DNA from 2 places in the Butyricicoccus sp. genome. Region 1 is predicted to be linked to the other one. Evidence: predicted binding sites of a transcription regulator. Region 1 holds the regulator's gene; the other holds the start of a gene.
What was found. The regulator LexA, encoded in region 1, represses DNA repair genes until DNA is damaged. The targets are predictions, from matches to a motif close to CNAACANNTGTTNG.
Positions count from the first base shown of each region.

Region 2: a site for LexA is predicted at 5,723-5,736, ahead of iolE (myo-inosose-2 dehydratase). Genes of this name have one in related genera too.

Region 1 covers NZ_CDRQNY010000014.1:3,710-12,473, forward strand. The annotation lists gene glgB (1,4-alpha-glucan branching protein GlgB) at 1-1,255, opposite strand, end outside; gene ACWVX6_RS06435 (RNA polymerase sigma factor) at 2,214-2,771, shown strand; gene ACWVX6_RS06440 (hypothetical protein) at 2,764-3,528, shown strand; gene ACWVX6_RS06445 (DAK2 domain-containing protein) at 3,606-5,255, opposite strand; gene ACWVX6_RS06450 (Asp23/Gls24 family envelope stress response protein) at 5,342-5,692, opposite strand; gene lexA (transcriptional repressor LexA) at 5,991-6,581, shown strand; gene recG (ATP-dependent DNA helicase RecG) at 7,400-8,764, shown strand, end outside.
Region 2 covers NZ_CDRQNY010000018.1:23,450-32,213, forward strand. The annotation lists gene ACWVX6_RS07535 (transketolase) at 1-45, shown strand, start outside; gene ACWVX6_RS07540 (transketolase family protein) at 61-1,032, shown strand; gene ACWVX6_RS07545 (hypothetical protein) at 1,211-1,861, shown strand; gene ACWVX6_RS07550 (hypothetical protein) at 1,893-2,522, shown strand; gene ACWVX6_RS07555 (MATE family efflux transporter) at 2,616-3,974, shown strand; gene ACWVX6_RS07560 (NAD(P)-dependent malic enzyme) at 4,359-5,531, shown strand; gene iolE (myo-inosose-2 dehydratase) at 5,778-6,710, shown strand; gene pyrH (UMP kinase) at 7,529-8,251, shown strand; gene frr (ribosome recycling factor) at 8,251-8,764, shown strand, end outside.

The DNA of each region.
Region 1 (8,764 bases):
ACATTTTCTGCACGATTGCCGCCTTGCCGTGCACAACCTCGTCGTGCGAGAGCGGCAGCAGGTAGTGCTCGTTGGAAAAATAGTGCATCGACCAGAGCAGCTTGCCATGGTCGCGCGGACGCAGATCCGGCTGGGTTTGGCAGAACTCGAGCGTATCGTGCATCCAGCCGAGATCCCACTTGTAGTCGAAGCCCAAGCCGCCCTCGTCCACCGGACGGGTGACACCGGGATAGGCAGTCGAGTCCTCAGCGATGAGCAGAGCCGAGGGATGGCGGGCTTTCAGACCGCGGTTCATATTTTTGAGGAATTCGAGCGTGTCGCCGTTGACGCCGCGCGCGGGATCGCCCTGCCAGTAGATCAGGCGCGAGACCGCATCCATGCGCAGACCGTCAAAATGAAACTCAGTGAGCCAGTAATCGGCTGCAGACTGCAGAAAACAGCGTACTTCCCGTCTGGAATGAATGAAATTGTAGCTGCCCCATTCACTTTCGCCGACCGCGCTATGCGGGTACTCGTACAGGTGCGTGCCGTCGTATTTTGCCAGACCGTAGGAGTCTACGGCAAAGTGTACCGGTACAAAATCCATGATCGCACCGATACCGGCATGATGCAGCTTGTCAATCAGCAGTTTCAGCTGTGCCGGCGTGCCGTAGCGCGAGGTCGGAGCAAAAAATCCGGTGTTCTGGTAGCCCCAGGAGCCGTCAAACGGGTGCTCGGACAGCGGCAGAAACTCCACATGCGTGTAGCCGTTTTCCTGCAGATAGGGAATCAGTCGGCGGGCGATTTCATCGTAGGTGTACCAGCCGTTTGCGTCATCCGGATTGCGCATCCACGAGCCGAGGTGCATCTCGTAGATGCTCAGCGGTGCGTCCGGCGAAGCCGTGCGGTCAGCCATCCACGCCTCGTCTGTGAAGCGGTACTCGTCAAGGTCGGTGATAATCGAGCAGCAGGCAGGCCGCAGCTCCATGGCAAAGCCGTAGGGATCGCAGTGCTCGGTGACAGAGCCGTCCGGGCCGTAGATGCGGTATTTGTAAAACTGGCCTGCGCGGGCGTCCGGCACAGAGACCGACCAGAAGCCGCTGCGGCCGTCCTGTACCAGATCGGTTTCGGTCCAACCGTTGCACGCGCCGGTCAGCGTAATGCGGCTGGCATTGGGTGCAAAGGTACGGAAAACGACAGCGTTTTGCTCTATGTGAGCGCCAAACCAGCGGTAGGCGTCGAAAATTTCTCCTGTGAAGAATTGGTGCTGATTCATGGAAGCACTTCCTTTCTTTTTCCCTTAACGGGGGGATGGTCGCTTGTGAAGCGAGCGGAATCTTGCCTACGCGGCAGGCGCACAAGAGGGTAGACACCAAGGTTTCCACCCTCTTGTGAATCACCCCTTTCCTGAGAGGGCACGGTGGTTGTTCAGAACTGAGACTATAGAGGAACGGCAGAGGATTTTTTCTACCGCAGGACGCGCTTTGCACGTCCATGTATCCGCATATTCGCAGTGTCGGATAGATTACTGCTACACATGCGGTTAAATCTACGCTGGGTGCGGCACAAGGTGAATTGCCCGAAGGGCAAGAGAAGGTCCCCTGGGGGATAACAGTGCCGCACAATTCGTTAGCGTGTTATGATAGACAGGGTCTACGAAGATAAATTGTAGCGAATACCTAAATTCGCAGGTGCCTTCCGTTACAACGTGCCAAAGGGTTGCGCGACACGGGTATGTCGCGCCTGCGGAGACGGAACCGCATGTGTAGCAGCAGAGTATCTGGCACTGCGTATAGGCAGGGGCATGGGAGCACACTGTGCTCCCCTACGGAAGAAAAAATCCTCTGCCGTTCCCCTTTTCGGAGCGGTCTCGTCTCTCCGATTTTCGCCGTGCCCTCTAAGGGAAAGCGGAAGATTCACAAGAAGGAGAAAACCGCAGGTTGTCTCCTTCTTGTGCCCTCGCCGGGCAGGCGAGTTAGGTTCGCTTCGCAAGCGACCACACGATACAGCGGCACAATCCAGATTTTATAAATTAAGTATAGAATACATCCACGTTAAACGCAACCGTCAAAACTGTACAAAGTGTCCGTTAAATAAAAATGAACCGGCCCGCCGCTTCGCGGCTCTTATACTCGGGTGCGTCGAAGGACGCGGATTTCACTGAAAATAAAATGAACCGAATCCAGAGTGGATGCTCTTATATACAGACGCACCCAGGGAAAGGATAGAAAGTTATGAACGATAAAGAGCTTGTCAGCCGCATGCAGCACGGCGATATGCAGGCGTTCGATGAGCTGTACGAGCGCTACAAGGACGATGCATACCGCCTTGCGTGCCTGATCACCGGCAGCAGGACGGACGGCGAGGATCTGGCGCAGGAGGCCTTTGTCACCTGTGCGCAGTCCATCAAATCACTGCGGGACGGCAGTAAATTCCGCCCGTGGCTACTCAAAACGCTGTCCCGCGCGGCGTGGAAGTATTGCCGCAAGGCCAAACGGGAAACACCGGTATCCGAGTTTTTCGACACGGGCGGGAGCGCGGAGAGCGCACTGTCCGCCGTACTGCGGACGGATGAGCAGCGCCGTCTGTACGCCGCTCTCGACACGCTGGACGAAAAACGCCGCGTGACCGTGGTGCTGTATTACTTCGATGATCGCTCGGTGCGCGAGATCGCGCAGGCGACCGGCGTGACCGAGGGAACGGTGAAATCCCGCCTTTTTTCCGCTCGCCGTCATCTGCGGCAGGCGCTGACCGAAGAACGGAAGCCGAAGGAGGCTGCAAATCATGGATGAAATCAAAATGGAACGTGAAATCAAGGAAATGCTGCATCAGTGTGCAGATGAGCTGCATGCACCGGATTCGATGCAGACGCGCGTCAAATTCGCATTGAACAATGCACCGGCACGCAAGCGTCATCTGTGGAGCAAACGCTTTGTGGCGGTTGCCGCTGTGGCGGCTATCGCGGTGACCGGCGCATTTGCGGCAGGCGGCATGGGCGGCATTTTCAGTCAGAGCTGGTCTGACCAGCGGCTGGATCTGTCGAGCACGCAGGCGCATCTGGCGGACGCAGGCGTGGCACTGACCCTGCCTGACAAGATCGGCGAGTACACGTTCAGCTACGGCTTTGACGTGGACACGACCGCGCAGAACGACATGGGCGAGAACGAAAAGGTCGCCGAGGTGGACGCAACCTACGAGAAGGACGGTGTAGAACTCAACTTCTCTGCCTACAAGAGTTACAGCGTGTTCACCGAGGACGAAATGGACAATCCGGTTCCGGCAACGACCGCCGAGGTAAACGGCGTCACGCTGACCTACCGCGATACGCATTACCGCTTCGTACCGCCCGACTACGAGAAGTCCGACGAGGAAAAGCAGCAGGAGAAGAACGGCGAACTCGTTATCAGCTACGGCTCGGACGAGGTGGAGGATAAAATGTTCCAGTCCGTACTCTGGGAGCAGGACGGCGCAACGTACCTCATCAGCGGCTTTGATACCGGTCTGGATGCACAGGCGATGTTCGATATGGCAGCTGAGCTTGTAAAGTAAATCACAGCAGACGAAATTTCACGAAAAAAAGCATCGGAAACGCAGTTTCCGATGCTTTTTTATGCTTAGGGGATGGTTTACTCCACCGAAATGATGTAATAGTAAACCGGCTGACCACCGTCGATGACGTTGATCTCCATCTCCTTGTTTTCCTTGTGCAGCAGGTTCTCGACCTCAGCGGCCTGCTCCTCGGTAACGCCTTCGCCGAAGATAACGGTTGCAAAGGCGCTGTCGTCGGATACCATTTCGCGCGCCAGCTTCTTGATGACCGAGGTTTCCTTGCCGTTGGCGCACAGCTTGCCTTCGCACAGCGACAGATACTCGCCCTGCTTGATCTTCTTGCCGTCAAACTCGCTGTCGCGGGCGGCGTAAGTCACCTGACCACTGCGGACATGCTTTGCCGCGTCCAGCATAGCAAGCGCCAGCTCGCTGTCCTGTCCGGCCTCCGGATCGACTGCCAGCATGGCGGAAATGCCCTGCGGGATGGTCTTGGTGGGCACGACGATCACCTTTTTCTCCTCGGAGAGATGAACCGCCTGCTCGGCAGCCATGATGATGTTCTTGTTGTTCGGCAGCACGAAAACGATCTCTGCCGGAACGGCATCGACAGCGTGCAGAATATCGTCGGTGGACGGGTTCATGGTCTGGCCGCCCTGTACGACAACGTCCGCGCCGAGGTCGGTGAACAGGCTCTTGAGACCCTCGCCGGCGGCAACGGCCACAAAGCCGAACTTTTTCTCTGCGGGGACGATCACGCGTTCCTTAGGCGCGTCTGCCGTGCCCTCGATGACCTTGGCGGTGTGCTGCTCACGCATATTCTCGATCTTGACGGTCAGCAGCGGGCCGAATTTCAGGCCCTCCTCGAGCGCCTTGTTCGGCTGGTCGGTGTGAACGTGTACCTTGACGATATCATCATCCTCGACAACGACCAGAGAATCGCCGATTTCGTTCAGGATGGAGCGCAGACGAGCAACATTGCGTGCCTTGTCCTTGCGGGATGCGATGAACTCGGTGCAGTAGGTGAAGGTGATGTCCTCGTCGTTAATCGCAGCGAAGTCTGCGGTGGACTTGGTCGGCTCTGCCGTAACAGCACGTTCCTTGTGGATGCCACGCAGCGCGTCCAGCATGCCCTCGAAGATGGTGATAAAGCCGAAGCCGCCGGCGTCAACCACGCCTGCCTTTTCGAGTACCGGATTCTGGTGAACGGTCTCCTCGAGTGCGGTGTGGCCCTGCTCGAGGATCGCTGCCAGAACCTGCTCTGCGGTGAGCGTCGGCTCGGCCTGACACAGCTCGACCGCGTGCTGTGCCGCAACGCGCGATACGGTCAGGATGGTGCCCTCAGCGGGCTTCATAACCGCCTTGTAGGCGGTGTCTACGCCTTCGCGCAGCGCAAGCGCGAGTGTGCGGCCATCAGCCTCCTCGGTCTCGCGCAGCTTTTTCGCCATGCCGCGGAACAGCAGCGACAGGATAACGCCCGAGTTGCCGCGCGCGCCGCGCAGCAGCGCGGAAGCGGTCGCATCTGCCGCTTTGGCGAGGGTCGGCTCAGCGAGCTTTTCCATCTCAGCCATCGCGGAACCCATCGTCATGGACATATTCGTGCCGGTATCGCCGTCCGGCACCGGGAATACGTTCAGTTCGTTTGCCTGTTCCTTCTTTTCGGCAATGGCGAGTGCGCCCTCGATCACCATGGACCGGTACAGCGCACCGTTGATTTTATGATCTGCCATTTATCTAACTCTCCTAAAAGTAAAAGGTGTTGCCGCAAGCCAACGCGGCGGAAAAGGGCACAGCTGCCCTTTCGGTATGGCGGAAGTTAGTCCGCCTTAATGCTCTCTACATAGATATCGACGTTCTTCACGTCCACACCGGTCAGGCGCTCGACGTTGTAGCGCACCTCGCCGATGATGGAGCGGCAGACGGTGGCAATATTTACGCCGTGCTCGACTGCAATGTGCAGGTCGATGTTGACACCGCCGTCCACAGCCTCGGTGACCTTTACGCCGCGCGACTGGTTTTCCAGTCCGAGCAGGTGCGCCAGTCCGTCCGACATGGAGCGGATGGTCATGCCTTTGACACCGAAGCAGGAGGATGCCGCGTAACCGGCAATGCCGGCCAGCACCTCGTTGGTAATGTCGATATATCCGAGATCGGTCTTGATGGTCATATAAAAACCTCCCTGCGAGTTAGGGGCGCAGAATGCGGATCCCCTTGCAATAATCAATATTTTTGCTGTTTATATGATATAACAAAATCATGTAAAATACAAGCAATGAGGTGATGAAACTGCGTTATTTTTCAACACGGCGGCAGAAAAATGGATAAATTGAAGGATAGTGTCGATTAACGCGGAAAATTCGTGCAGGTTAATGCAAACAAATGTTTGCTTATTGCAGCGGATTGCGGTATAATAAGGATAAAATTACGAACGTATGTTCCGACGGAAACAGCGAGGAGTGCCGAAAATGAAGAAGATTTCCGCCAAACAACAGCAGATACTGGATTATATAAGCAGTTATTCCCTCGAACACGGCTATCCGCCTTCGGTGCGCGAGATTGGTGCAGAGATGGGACTGCGGTCGCCGTCCACCGTGCATGCGCACCTGAAAAAGCTGCAGGAGGCCGGTTATCTGGAGCCGAATGAGCATAAATCGCGTGCGCTGACGCCGGTCAGCGGCCCTTCCATGGTGCCGCGCGTGCCGATTCTGGGCCGCGTCACCGCCGGTATGCCGATCCTCGCGGTAGAGGAGCATATCGGCTATGTGCCGTTCGAGCCGGCAGCGGGCGGCGGCGAGTATTACGCGCTGCGTATTCGCGGCGATTCGATGATCGGTGTGGGCATTATGGATGATGATCTGGTCATTATCCGGCAGGATATACAGGCGCGCAACGGCGACATCGTGATTGCGCTGCTCGAGGATGAGGCTACCTGTAAGACGCTCAACATCACGCCGGACGGCGTATGGCTCATGCCGGAGAATCCGGCGTATCCGCCGATCAACGGCACCGGGTGCCAGATTTTGGGCGTGGTCAAGGCGGTTTACCGCGAGTATTGAGAGCAGCCTTTTCCGGCACCGGCTGAGCGGGGTACGTGAACTGCCGCAGGCGTGTTCGCCCCTAACGGGCGGGAGGTTTTTCGCTTGTATCAAGCGGGGGATTTGCCGCGCCCTGCGGCGGGGACGTGCGCTGACGCCGCGCGGGCGCACAAGAGGGTAGACACCTGCGGTTTCCACCCTCTTGTGAATCACCCCTTTCCCTTTGTTTGTTAGTCTGGCGCAGACCAGAGAGCGGCGACCGCTTCGAAAAGGGGAACGGCAGTCGGGTTACCACAGCGTGTCTTTCGCAACCTGTTCGCAGTTCATAGATAGCGAACTGCTACACAGGGTGCGGCACTGTTATGCCGCACCCTGCGTAGAGTTGCCCGTATGTGTAGCAGAAAGGTATCTGACACTGCGAATACGCGGATACATGGACGGCTATCAGTCGTCCTGCGGAAGAAAAAATCCTCTGCCATTCCTTTATAGTCTCAGTTCTGCAAATTTCGCCGTGCTAAGAGGAAACGGGGAGATTCATAAGAGGGGTGGAAACCTTTGGTGTCCATCCCTCTTATGCGCCCGCCGCGTAGGCGAACTCCCGCTGAACTTCAGCGAAAAACGCTCCGCCCGTTAGGGCGAACCGTCTGCGCGGTTCGTGCGCCCCGGTCAATTGGTGCAGAAAAAAGGGCGCCGCCCAGAATGGGCGAACCGCCTGCGCGGTTCGTGCGCCCCGGTCAATCGGTGCAGAAAAAGGGTGCCGCCCAGAATGGGCGAACCGCCTGCGCGGTTCGTGCACCTCGTAAAGCGGGCGCCTTGCAAATCAAAATTCCCAAAGGAGAATCCCCATGCCATCGGTTGATGACAGCATCCAGTTCGTCAAGGGCATCGGCCCGAAAAAGGCGAAGCTGCTCGAAAAACTGCATATACGCACGCTGCGTGACGCGCTCGAGACCTACCCGCGCGACTATGAGGACCGCACCCACATCACGCCGATTGCGGAAATCGACATGGAGGACAAGTATGCTGTGCGCGCGGTGGTCGGCACCGAACCTAAGGTCAACCGTATCCGCAAGGGCCTGACGTTGGTCAAGTGTACGATTTACGATGAAACCGGCACGCTGAACGTCACCTACTTCAACAATCCGTATGCTGCGGCGCAGCTCCGCGTCGGACAGGAGTATGTGTTCTACGGCAAGGTGCAGGGCTATGGACGCGGCCGCACAATGGTTTCCCCGCAGTCGGAGAAGGTAGCATCGGACGCTGACCACCCGGGACGCATCGTGCCGGTCTATCCGCTGACGGCGGGACTGACCCAGCGCGATCTTGAGCGTGTAACCGCTGCCGCGCTCGACACGCTGACCGGTGAATGGCCCGATCCGCTGCCTGAACTTTTGCGGGCGAAATACCGCCTGCCGGACGCAGTAGACGCACTTTCTGCAATTCACCGGCCGAAAACCAAGGACGATGTGGCGCAGGCACGCCGACGTATGGTATTCGAGGAGCTGTTTTTGCTTTGCTGCGGCCTGCAGCAGCTGAAGGAGCGTCGAAAGGCGGATTCCGGCATTGTTTTTACCTCGAATGGATTGGATTCGTTCTTTGAAGCCCTGCCGTTTACACCGACCGGCGCACAGCGGCGTGCGATTATGGAGATCGCGGCAGACTGCGCCTCCGGACGGCCTATGAACCGGCTGGTGCAGGGTGATGTCGGCTCGGGCAAGACGGTCGTGGCGGCCGGATTGTGTGCGCTGGCCGCGCAGAACGGCTGGCAGGCGGCTTTCATGGCGCCGACCGAAATCCTCGCCGCGCAGCACGCGGAAACGCTTGCACCCATGCTGGATAAGCTGGGCATCTCGTGCACGCTGCTTACCGGCTCGATGACTGCCGCGCAGAAACGTGCGGCACTGGCCGCCATCGAGACCGGCGCGGCGCAGGTGGTCGTGGGCACACACGCGCTCATTCAACAGGGTGTGCAGTTTCATCGGCTGGGTGCCGTTATCGCGGATGAGCAGCACCGGTTCGGTGTGGCGCAGCGTGCCGCGCTGTCCGCGAAAGGCGGTTCGCCGCATGTGCTCGTCATGTCGGCTACGCCGATTCCGCGCACGCTCGCACTCATCATGTACGGCGATCTGGATGTGTCCGTGCTGGACGAGATCCCGCCCGGAAGAAGTCCGGTTGAGACCTACGCCGTGGGCGAAAACATGCGC
Region 2 (8,764 bases), on a different contig from region 1:
ATTGCTGCTGCTGAGAAGAAGCTCGCTGAGATCAAGGCACAGTAAGGGAGGGTATTGAACATGAGCTTTACTTTGATTGGCAAGCACGAGAAGGATTCTCGTAACAACCGTGACGGTTTTGTTACCGCTATGCTGGACCTGATGGAGAAGGACAGCAAGGTTATGCACGTTGACTGCGACCTCGAGAACTGCATCAATACCGGCAAGCTGGCTAAGGCTTTCCCGGAGCAGACCGTAAACGCAGGTATCGCAGAGGCTAACGCTATGGGCGTTGCCGCAGGTCTGGCTGCTACCGGCCGCACCGTATTCATGCACTCCTTCGGCTGCTTCGCTTCCCGCCGTGCATTTGACCAGGCATTCATGTCCGCAGCTTACGCTAAGCTGCCGGTACACGTTATCGGTTCCGACCCCGGCGTATGCGCTGCATACAACGGCGGTACCCACATGCCGTTCGAGGACTGCGCTCTGTACATGTCCGTACCGGAAGCAGTTGTAATCGACCCGGTTGACTACGCTCAGATCAACTGCCTGACCAAGAAGCTGGCAGCATCCGGCAAGTTCTCCTACATGCGCATGATCCGTAAGGGCTTCACCACCGTTTACGGCGATGGCTCTGACTTCGAGATCGGCAAGGGCGTTACCCTGAAGGAAGGCAAGGACGTAGCTATCATCGCTTCCGGCATCATGGTAGACGAGGCACTGAAGGCTCAGGAGCAGCTGGCTGCTGAGGGTATCTCTGCCAAGGTTATCGATATGTTCACCTGGAAGCCGCTCGACGAGCAGCTCATCCTCGATTCCGCTGCTGAGTGCGGCGCTATCGTAACCGCTGAGAACCATCAGGTTAAGGTTGGTCTGGGTTCTGCTGTTGCTAACGTTGTTATCAAGAACAACCCGGTTCCGATGGAGATGGTAGGCGTTGAGGATCGCTTCGGTCAGGTAGGCGCTGAGTCCTTCCTGCGCGAGGAGTACGGTCTGACCGCTGCTCACATCGTAGAGGCTGCTAAGAAGGCTATCGCTCGCAAGAACGGCTAAGTTTTCTCGCAGATACGCGAAGTAAAATTGCATCGAAAAGCGTTCCGACGTATGTCGGGACGCTTTTTTTGCCGTTACTTTGCACAGAAGCAAGCGCAGATTTTGCATGGTTTGGAAATAGACAATATCACCCAAATCTGCTACACTGTAAGCACAACAATAAAAGGAGGTGTACCGCATGAAAAAACGGTACGCGGCAGGACTGGCACTGGCTCTTGTGGGGATTTTGAGCGGGTGCGGACAAATGCAGGCGGCAGACAACACCATGCACCTTGCACCGGTGGAGCTGTCCGAGGAGCAGGAGGAGCTGATTTGGCTGACCGGTACGAGTACGACCGCCAACACGTTCTTTTTGTACGAATTTTCCGGCAACCACACAGATGCCAATGGCATGGAGATTCATCATTACATCTGGAAAGACAGCCAGTGGACGCCGTATAAAGGCCGTGACGGACTGGTTTCGGGAATGTATCAGATGGATTTGAACGGTCAGCCGGGTAAAATTGCGCTGCGGCGTGACGGTGACATCAATGCGAATTTCGCGATCGAGGTGCACTATCCGGATGGCGGCTGGTCGCATCTGGCAGCACAGCCGAAAGAGATAGAAGGTATGGTGGCTGGTGAAAATTCCGTGGCGGTTGGCACGATGGAAGAGCCGATTGACGATTTGGCTGTCGGTGTGGAAACGCCAATCCTCATTCGGGTGTACCGCAAGGGTGATACCTTGCGTCCGGTGACGGTTGCGGCGTTCAATGCCCCGGAAAACAGCAAAGCGGTGCAGGAAGGTGTTTACGCGGAAGTGTACACTGTCATTTTTATTCAGAAGTAAAGATAAAACTTGATAAAAGGAGGTGCACCGTATGAAAAAACGGTACATAGCAGGACTTGCGCTGGCTCTTGTGGGGATTTTGAGCGGGTGCGGACAGGCAAAAACACAGCCGGCGGACAACACGATTTCCATCACGCCGGTGGAGCAGAAAACGAATGGATCACAGATTGACAAGTCTGTGCAGTATGAATTTTCCGGCAACCATGCGGACGCAAACGGAATTGAAATCCAGCGGTATGCGTGGGACGGCAGTGCGTGGAACAAGGACGAGTTCGGCCTTTTCACGGTCAATTCGGAAAAAGTTGGAGAAAGCAGCGGAACGATTCGGTTTGAGCCGGAAAGCGATGATGTTAATTCGGAATATATCATTGTGATACAGTCGGATGAATTCGGCGGTTCCATCCAGAATGCGGATTCGTCCAAGCTGTGCGGTCTGCCGACCGAGCAGCTGACCTCGGCGGTGGCGATGCAGGAGGAAAAGATTGACGATCTGGCAATCGATGCAGAGATTCCTCTTCTCGTGCGTACATTCCGCACAGATAATACACAGATTTTAGTGGCGATTGATGCGTTTTCCGACCCGGAAAACAGCTCGGCAGTCAAAAACAGCAGCTACGCGGAGGCGTACACCGTAAAATTTGTAAAGAACGATAATCTCTAAAAGCGAATGCCCTGACCTCTCGTCAGGGCATTTTTCTCTTTACGCCCGCGGCGAATTTCACTATAATAGAGGGAGCAGAAAGGGGAGAGAACCATGTCCCAAACAGACAGCCCACTGGGCACAGCGCCGGTCGGCAAGCTGGTTCTGCAGCTTGCGATACCGGCCATGCTGGCACAGTTTGTCAATATTCTATACAGCGTGGTCGATCGCATGTACGTCGGCCACATTGCGGGTGCGGGTGATGCGGCGCTGGCCGGTGTCGGCGTGTGCGCGCCCGTGGTGACCATGATTACCGCCATCGGTGCGCTCATCGGCTTCGGCGGCGGCCCGCTGATGAGCATCCGCATGGGGCGGCGCGACATGGACGGCGCCCGTCAGATCATCACGAACAGCTTTTATCTTTTGCTGGCGCTGAGCGTGCTGGCGACCGTGCCACTGCTCATTTTCAAGCGGCAGATCCTGTTCACCTTCGGCTGCAGCGAGGTTCTGTGGGACTACGCGCAGGCGTACTTTACGACCTACGTTTCCGGCACTGTGTTCGCATTGCTGAGCTACGGACTCAATCAAATTACAATGAGTCAGGGATTTTCGGGTACCGCAATGCGGTCGGTTATGCTCGGAGCGGCCGTAAATATTGCACTTGACCCGGTGTTCATTTTTGCGCTGGACATGGGCGTGCGCGGAGCCGCTCTTGCGACCGTGCTGTCGCAGGCGTGCTCGACGGCGTACATCCTGCGGTTCCTGATGGGCGGCAGAGCCGCCGTCCGCATTACCCGTCAGCCGGTCAATTTCGGCTGGATGCGCCGTATCGTGCAGGTCGGTCTTTCGCCTGCGCTGATCATCGCGCTCGATAACGTGCTGCTCATCTCCATCAACGTCATGCTACGCAGATACGGCGGCGCGGACAGCGATATGCTCATCGCGTGTGCCGCCATCATGCAGAGCTTCATGCTCGTCATCACCATGCCGCTCGGCGGCATCACGGCAGGCACGCAGTCCATTCTCGGCTATAACTACGGTGCATGCGATGAAAAACGTGTCATGAAGGCGTTCCGGTGCATTGTGCTGCTGTGCTTCGTGTTCTGCGGCATCATGTTCCTGCTCGCGCAGACGATCTCGGGCGCTTTTGTCAAAATCTTCACCAAGGATCCGGCGTATATTGATATGGCGGCGTATATGATCCGCATCTACTCGCTCGGCGTGCTCGGACTGACCATCCAGTACCCGTTCGTGGACGGCATGACCGGCATGGGCCTGGTCAAATGGGGACTGACGTTTTCCATGCTCCGCAAGGGCATTTTCCTCGTCAGCGTGTTCGTCCTGCCGCCGATTTTCGGGGCAACAGCCGTTATGTTTTCTGAGCCGCTGTCGGATGTCGTGTCGGCAGTGTTTTCCGGCTGCGCGGCAGTGTTTCTCTTGCCGAAGCTGGTCAGAAAACAGTGCAATAATTGAGAATTGAGGATGGAAAATTAGCGTGACGGTTTAGCGTATGTTCGATGAATATAAATATATATAGGGGGATAAACGGCGGGGTGTGGTCACCCCGCCCTACATGATACATTTATCGAATGGTTAATTGATGTACCATAATAACACGATATATTGTAGGGCGGGATGACCCCATCCCGCCGTATCATTAAAATATGCACGAATCCTAAACAGGGAAACACGATGAATCATCACGTTCATTCCCCATCCTCCATTCTCCATTCTCAATTACTTCCCGCTCTTTGTACAAACTACCCCTTTACGAACGCATTTCTACTCTGTATAATAAGGTAAGATAGAAAACTCTTTCCGTCGAACGGAACAAGAACGATAACGGAGGAACAGAACATGGACGTTAAGGAACGCGCACTGCAGGCACACGAAAAATGGGGCGGCAAGATTGAGGTCGTGGCCCGCTGTGAGGTAAACAGCAAGGACGATCTGTCGATCGCGTACACGCCGGGTGTTGCCGAGCCGTGCCTCAAGATCAAGGACGATCCGTCTCTCAGCTACAAGTACACGCGCCGCCACAATCTGGTTGCGGTCATCACGGACGGCACCGCGGTGCTCGGTCTGGGCGATATCGGTCCGATTGCCGGCATGCCGGTTATGGAGGGCAAGTGCGCGCTGTTCAAGGCGTTCGCTGACGTGGACGCGTTCCCGCTCTGTGTGGCTTCCAAGGATGTGGATGAGATCGTCCGCACCATTCAGCTGATCTCTGGCTCGTTCGGCGGCATCAACCTCGAGGATATCGCGGCTCCGCGCTGCTTTGAGATCGAGCGCCGACTCAAAGAGGTCTGCGACATTCCGGTATTCCACGACGATCAGCACGGCACCGCTGTCTGCTGCGGTGCGGCTCTGCTCAACGCCTGCCGCCTGACCGGCCGCAAGGTCGATGAGATCAAGATGGTTGTCAACGGCTGCGGCGCAGCTGCTATCGCCGTTACCAAGTTCCTGATGTTCCTTGGCGTCAAGCACATCACGATGGTCGAGCGCTTCGGCATCGTCTGCGAGGGGGACGAGCGCCTGAATCCGGCACAGCAGGAGATGGCCAAGGTCACCAACCGCGAGCACATGACCGGCACGCTGGCCGATGCTGTCAAGGGTGCGGATGTATTCTTCGGCATGTCTGCTCCGCAGGTGCTTACTGCCGAGATGGTCTCCACCATGGCCAAGGACCCGATGGTATTCGCTATGGCAAATCCGGTGCCCGAAATCTGGCCGGAGGACGCAAAGAAGGGCGGCGCTGCCGTTGTCGGCACCGGCCGTTCGGACTACCCGAACCAGATTAATAACGTGCTTGCGTTCCCGGGCATTTTCCGCGGCGCACTCGATGTTCGCGCAAGCGACATCAACGAGGAGATGAAGCTGGCAGCGGCAAAGGCGATCGCGGCCTGCGTTTCCGATGAGGAGCTGAACGCGGAGTATATCATGCCGATGGCGTTCGATAAGAAGGTTATCCGTTCGGTAGCCGATGCCGTTGCACAGGCCGCCCGCGATTCCGGTGTGGCCCGTATCTGAGCGCAGCAGACGAAAAGTTACAGATAAGACATAATCAACCGCGCGGGAACAATCTCGCGCGGTTTTTGCGCAAAAGTGCGTGCACGCACACGCACAAGTTCGCGGAATGACAAAAACAGCGGATTGCACAACTCGGCTTTGTGAAAAAATGCGTTTGACATTTACAGTGCATAAGGGTACAATAAGAATAACAAAAATGCGTTTGTTCTGCGCAGACGCAGAGAGAAGATTATGGAGGGAATAACTATGTTAGATCCGAAGAAAGTAAGACTGGGTATCTGCCCGATCGGCTGGTCCAATGATGATATGTGGGATCTCGGCGACGAGAACACCTTCCAGCAGTGCATCTCTGAGATGAAGCTCGCTGGTTTTGACGGCTGCGAAGTAGGCCACAAGTACCCGGAGGACAAGACCGTCCTCAAGCACATGCTGGACGCCCGCAACCTGACCATCGCTTCCAAGTGGTTCTCCTCTTTCCTGGTTGACAAGCCGTACGAAGAGGTAGAGGCTGAGTTCATCAAGGAGCTGGATTACCTGTCCTACGTTGGCGCTACCGCAATCAACGTATCTGAGCAGTCCGGTTCTATCCAGGGCCAGCTGGACACCCCGATTCTGGACGACAAGAAGCGCGTTCTGACCGACGAGGAGTGGGATCGCTTCATCACCGGCCTGAACAAGCTGGGCAAGCTGTCCATGGAGAAGTACGGCATCCGCACCTGCTTCCATCATCACATGGGCACCGTATGCCAGACCGTTGAGGAGACTACCCGCCTGATGGAGAACACCGACCCGAAGTATGTATTCCTGTGCTTCGATACCGGTCACTTCACCTTCGCTGGCGAGGATCCGGTAAAGATGCTCGAGAAGTTCGCTGACCGTGTTGGTCACGTTCATCTGAAGAACATGCGTATGCCGCTGGTTGAGAAGGCTCGCGCTGAGCACTGGTCTTTCCTGGATGCAGTTCGCGCAGGCGCTTTCACCGTACCGGGCGATCCGGACGGCTGCGTAGAGTTCGACGCTGTATTCGATCTGCTTGACAAGGCTGGCTACACCGGCTGGATCATGGTAGAGGCAGAGCAGGATCCGGCTAAGGCTAATCCGTTCGAGTACGCTAAGATGGGCCGTGAGTACATCACTGCACACACCGGTCTGGGCGGCGAGGTTGTTCTGAAGAAGTAATTCTTCGCATATCGCGCAATAAAACACGAAACCGAGGGCATTTGCCCTCGGTTTTTTGCGTTCCCCAAAGGATATATGTCGTTAAGAACCGTTTGCACCGACCGGAAGCCTCCCCTGAAAGGAGAGGGGAACCGCCGAACGGCGGTGGAGGGGTTTGCCGTACCCACGGCAGAGGATTTCGCACGCTGCGGCGTGCGGGAATGTTGCCGCTGCGCGCGGCGGGCGCACAAGAGGGTAGACAACCTGCGGTTTTCCACCCTCTTGTGAATCACCCCTTTTCCCGCAAGGGCTTGGGTGCAGATGGTAGACTGCGTAAGCATGAAAAAGGGGAACGGCAGTCGGGTTACCGTTCCGTAGGGCAGACCAATGTGTCTGCCCATTTCTTTACCTATACGCAATGTCAGATACCTTTCTGCTACACATACGGTTTAATCTACGCAGGCGCGGCATACCCGTGACGCGCAACATTTTTACCTGTGCAGATTATCCAAATCCTGCGATTGCAGCCGGTTTGTGCCGGAAAACGAGTTGCGCGGCACTGTTATGCCGCGCGTAGCGGCAATCTCCGCCGCAGTCTACGGCAAAACGCTTCGCCCGGAAGCGGTGAACCGCCTGCGCGGTTCGGATGCCCCGAAAAACCGGTGCCGAAACCCCTCAGTCGCAGCAAGCTGCGCCAGCTTCCCTTTCAGGGGAGCCTGCAACCGTCCGGAGGGCGCAAACCGCTTCGCCCTTTATTCATTTGCCACTATATAAATCGTTGCAAATTCTCCGAAAATAGGGTAGAATAGTAAACAGGAATAGAATAAGGAGTGTGGAGCATGGAAGCACAGAAATATAAGCGCGTACTGATCAAGATCAGCGGCGAAGCCCTTGCGGGCGATAAGCATTTCGGCCTGAACTTTGATGTCATCGGTCCGGTATGCGATGTGATCAAAAAATGCAACGAAGAGGGCTGCGAGATCGGCATTGTTGTCGGCGGCGGCAACTTCTGGCGCGGCGTAAAGGACGGCGGCGGCAAGATGGAGCGCACCCGCGCGGACCACATGGGCATGCTGGCAACCACCATCAACGCACTGGCGCTGCAGGATGCTCTGGAGCAGCGCGGCGTGGACGTTCGCGTACAGACCGCTATCGAGATGAACAAGATCGCTGAGCCGTACATCCGTTCCCGCGCGACCCGTCATCTGGAAAAGGGCCGTGTCGTTATCTTCGGCTGCGGCACCGGCTGCCCGTTCTTCTCGACCGACACCGCAGCGGTTCTGCGTGCGGCGGAGATCGGCGCGGACGTTATCCTGCTGGCAAAGAACGTAGACGGCGTGTACGATTCCGATCCGGCTGTCAACCCGGATGCCAAGAAGTACGACCACCTGAGCTACATGGACGTGCTCAATCAGGGCCTCGGCGTTATGGATTCTACCGCGACCTCGCTGTCCATGGATAACCATATCCCGATTCTGGTATTCGCGCTTTCCGACCCCGAAAATATTCACCGCGCTGTTAACGGCGAAAAGATCGGCACGATCGTTGAGGAGGTAAAATAATGAAGGAACAGATCAAGTCCCACGAGGCAAAAATGCAGAAAACGCTGGACGTGCTCTCCAAGGAGCTGGCAGCAGTCCGCGCAGGCCGCGCAAACCCGGCGGTTCTCGATAAGATCACCGTTGAGTATTACGGTGCACCGACCCCGCTGAATCAGGTTGCGGCAATCTCTACGCCCGACCCGCGCACGCTGGCCATCCAGCCGTGGGACGGCTCGGTGCTCAAGGCCATTGAGAAGGCGATCCGGGTCTCCGACCTCGGCATCAACCCGCAGAACGACGGCAAGCAGATTCGTCTGAACTTCCCGCCGCTGACCGAGGAGCGCCGCAAGGAGCTCATCAAGGGCGTTTCCAAGACCGGTGAGGAGGCCAAGGTTGCACTCCGCAACATCCGCCGTGATGCACTGGACAAGTTCAAGGCAGCGCAGAAGAAGAGCGAGATCACCGAGGACGAGCTGCACGACGGCGAGGACAAGATGCAGAAGCTGACTGACAAGTACGTCAAGGAAGTTGATG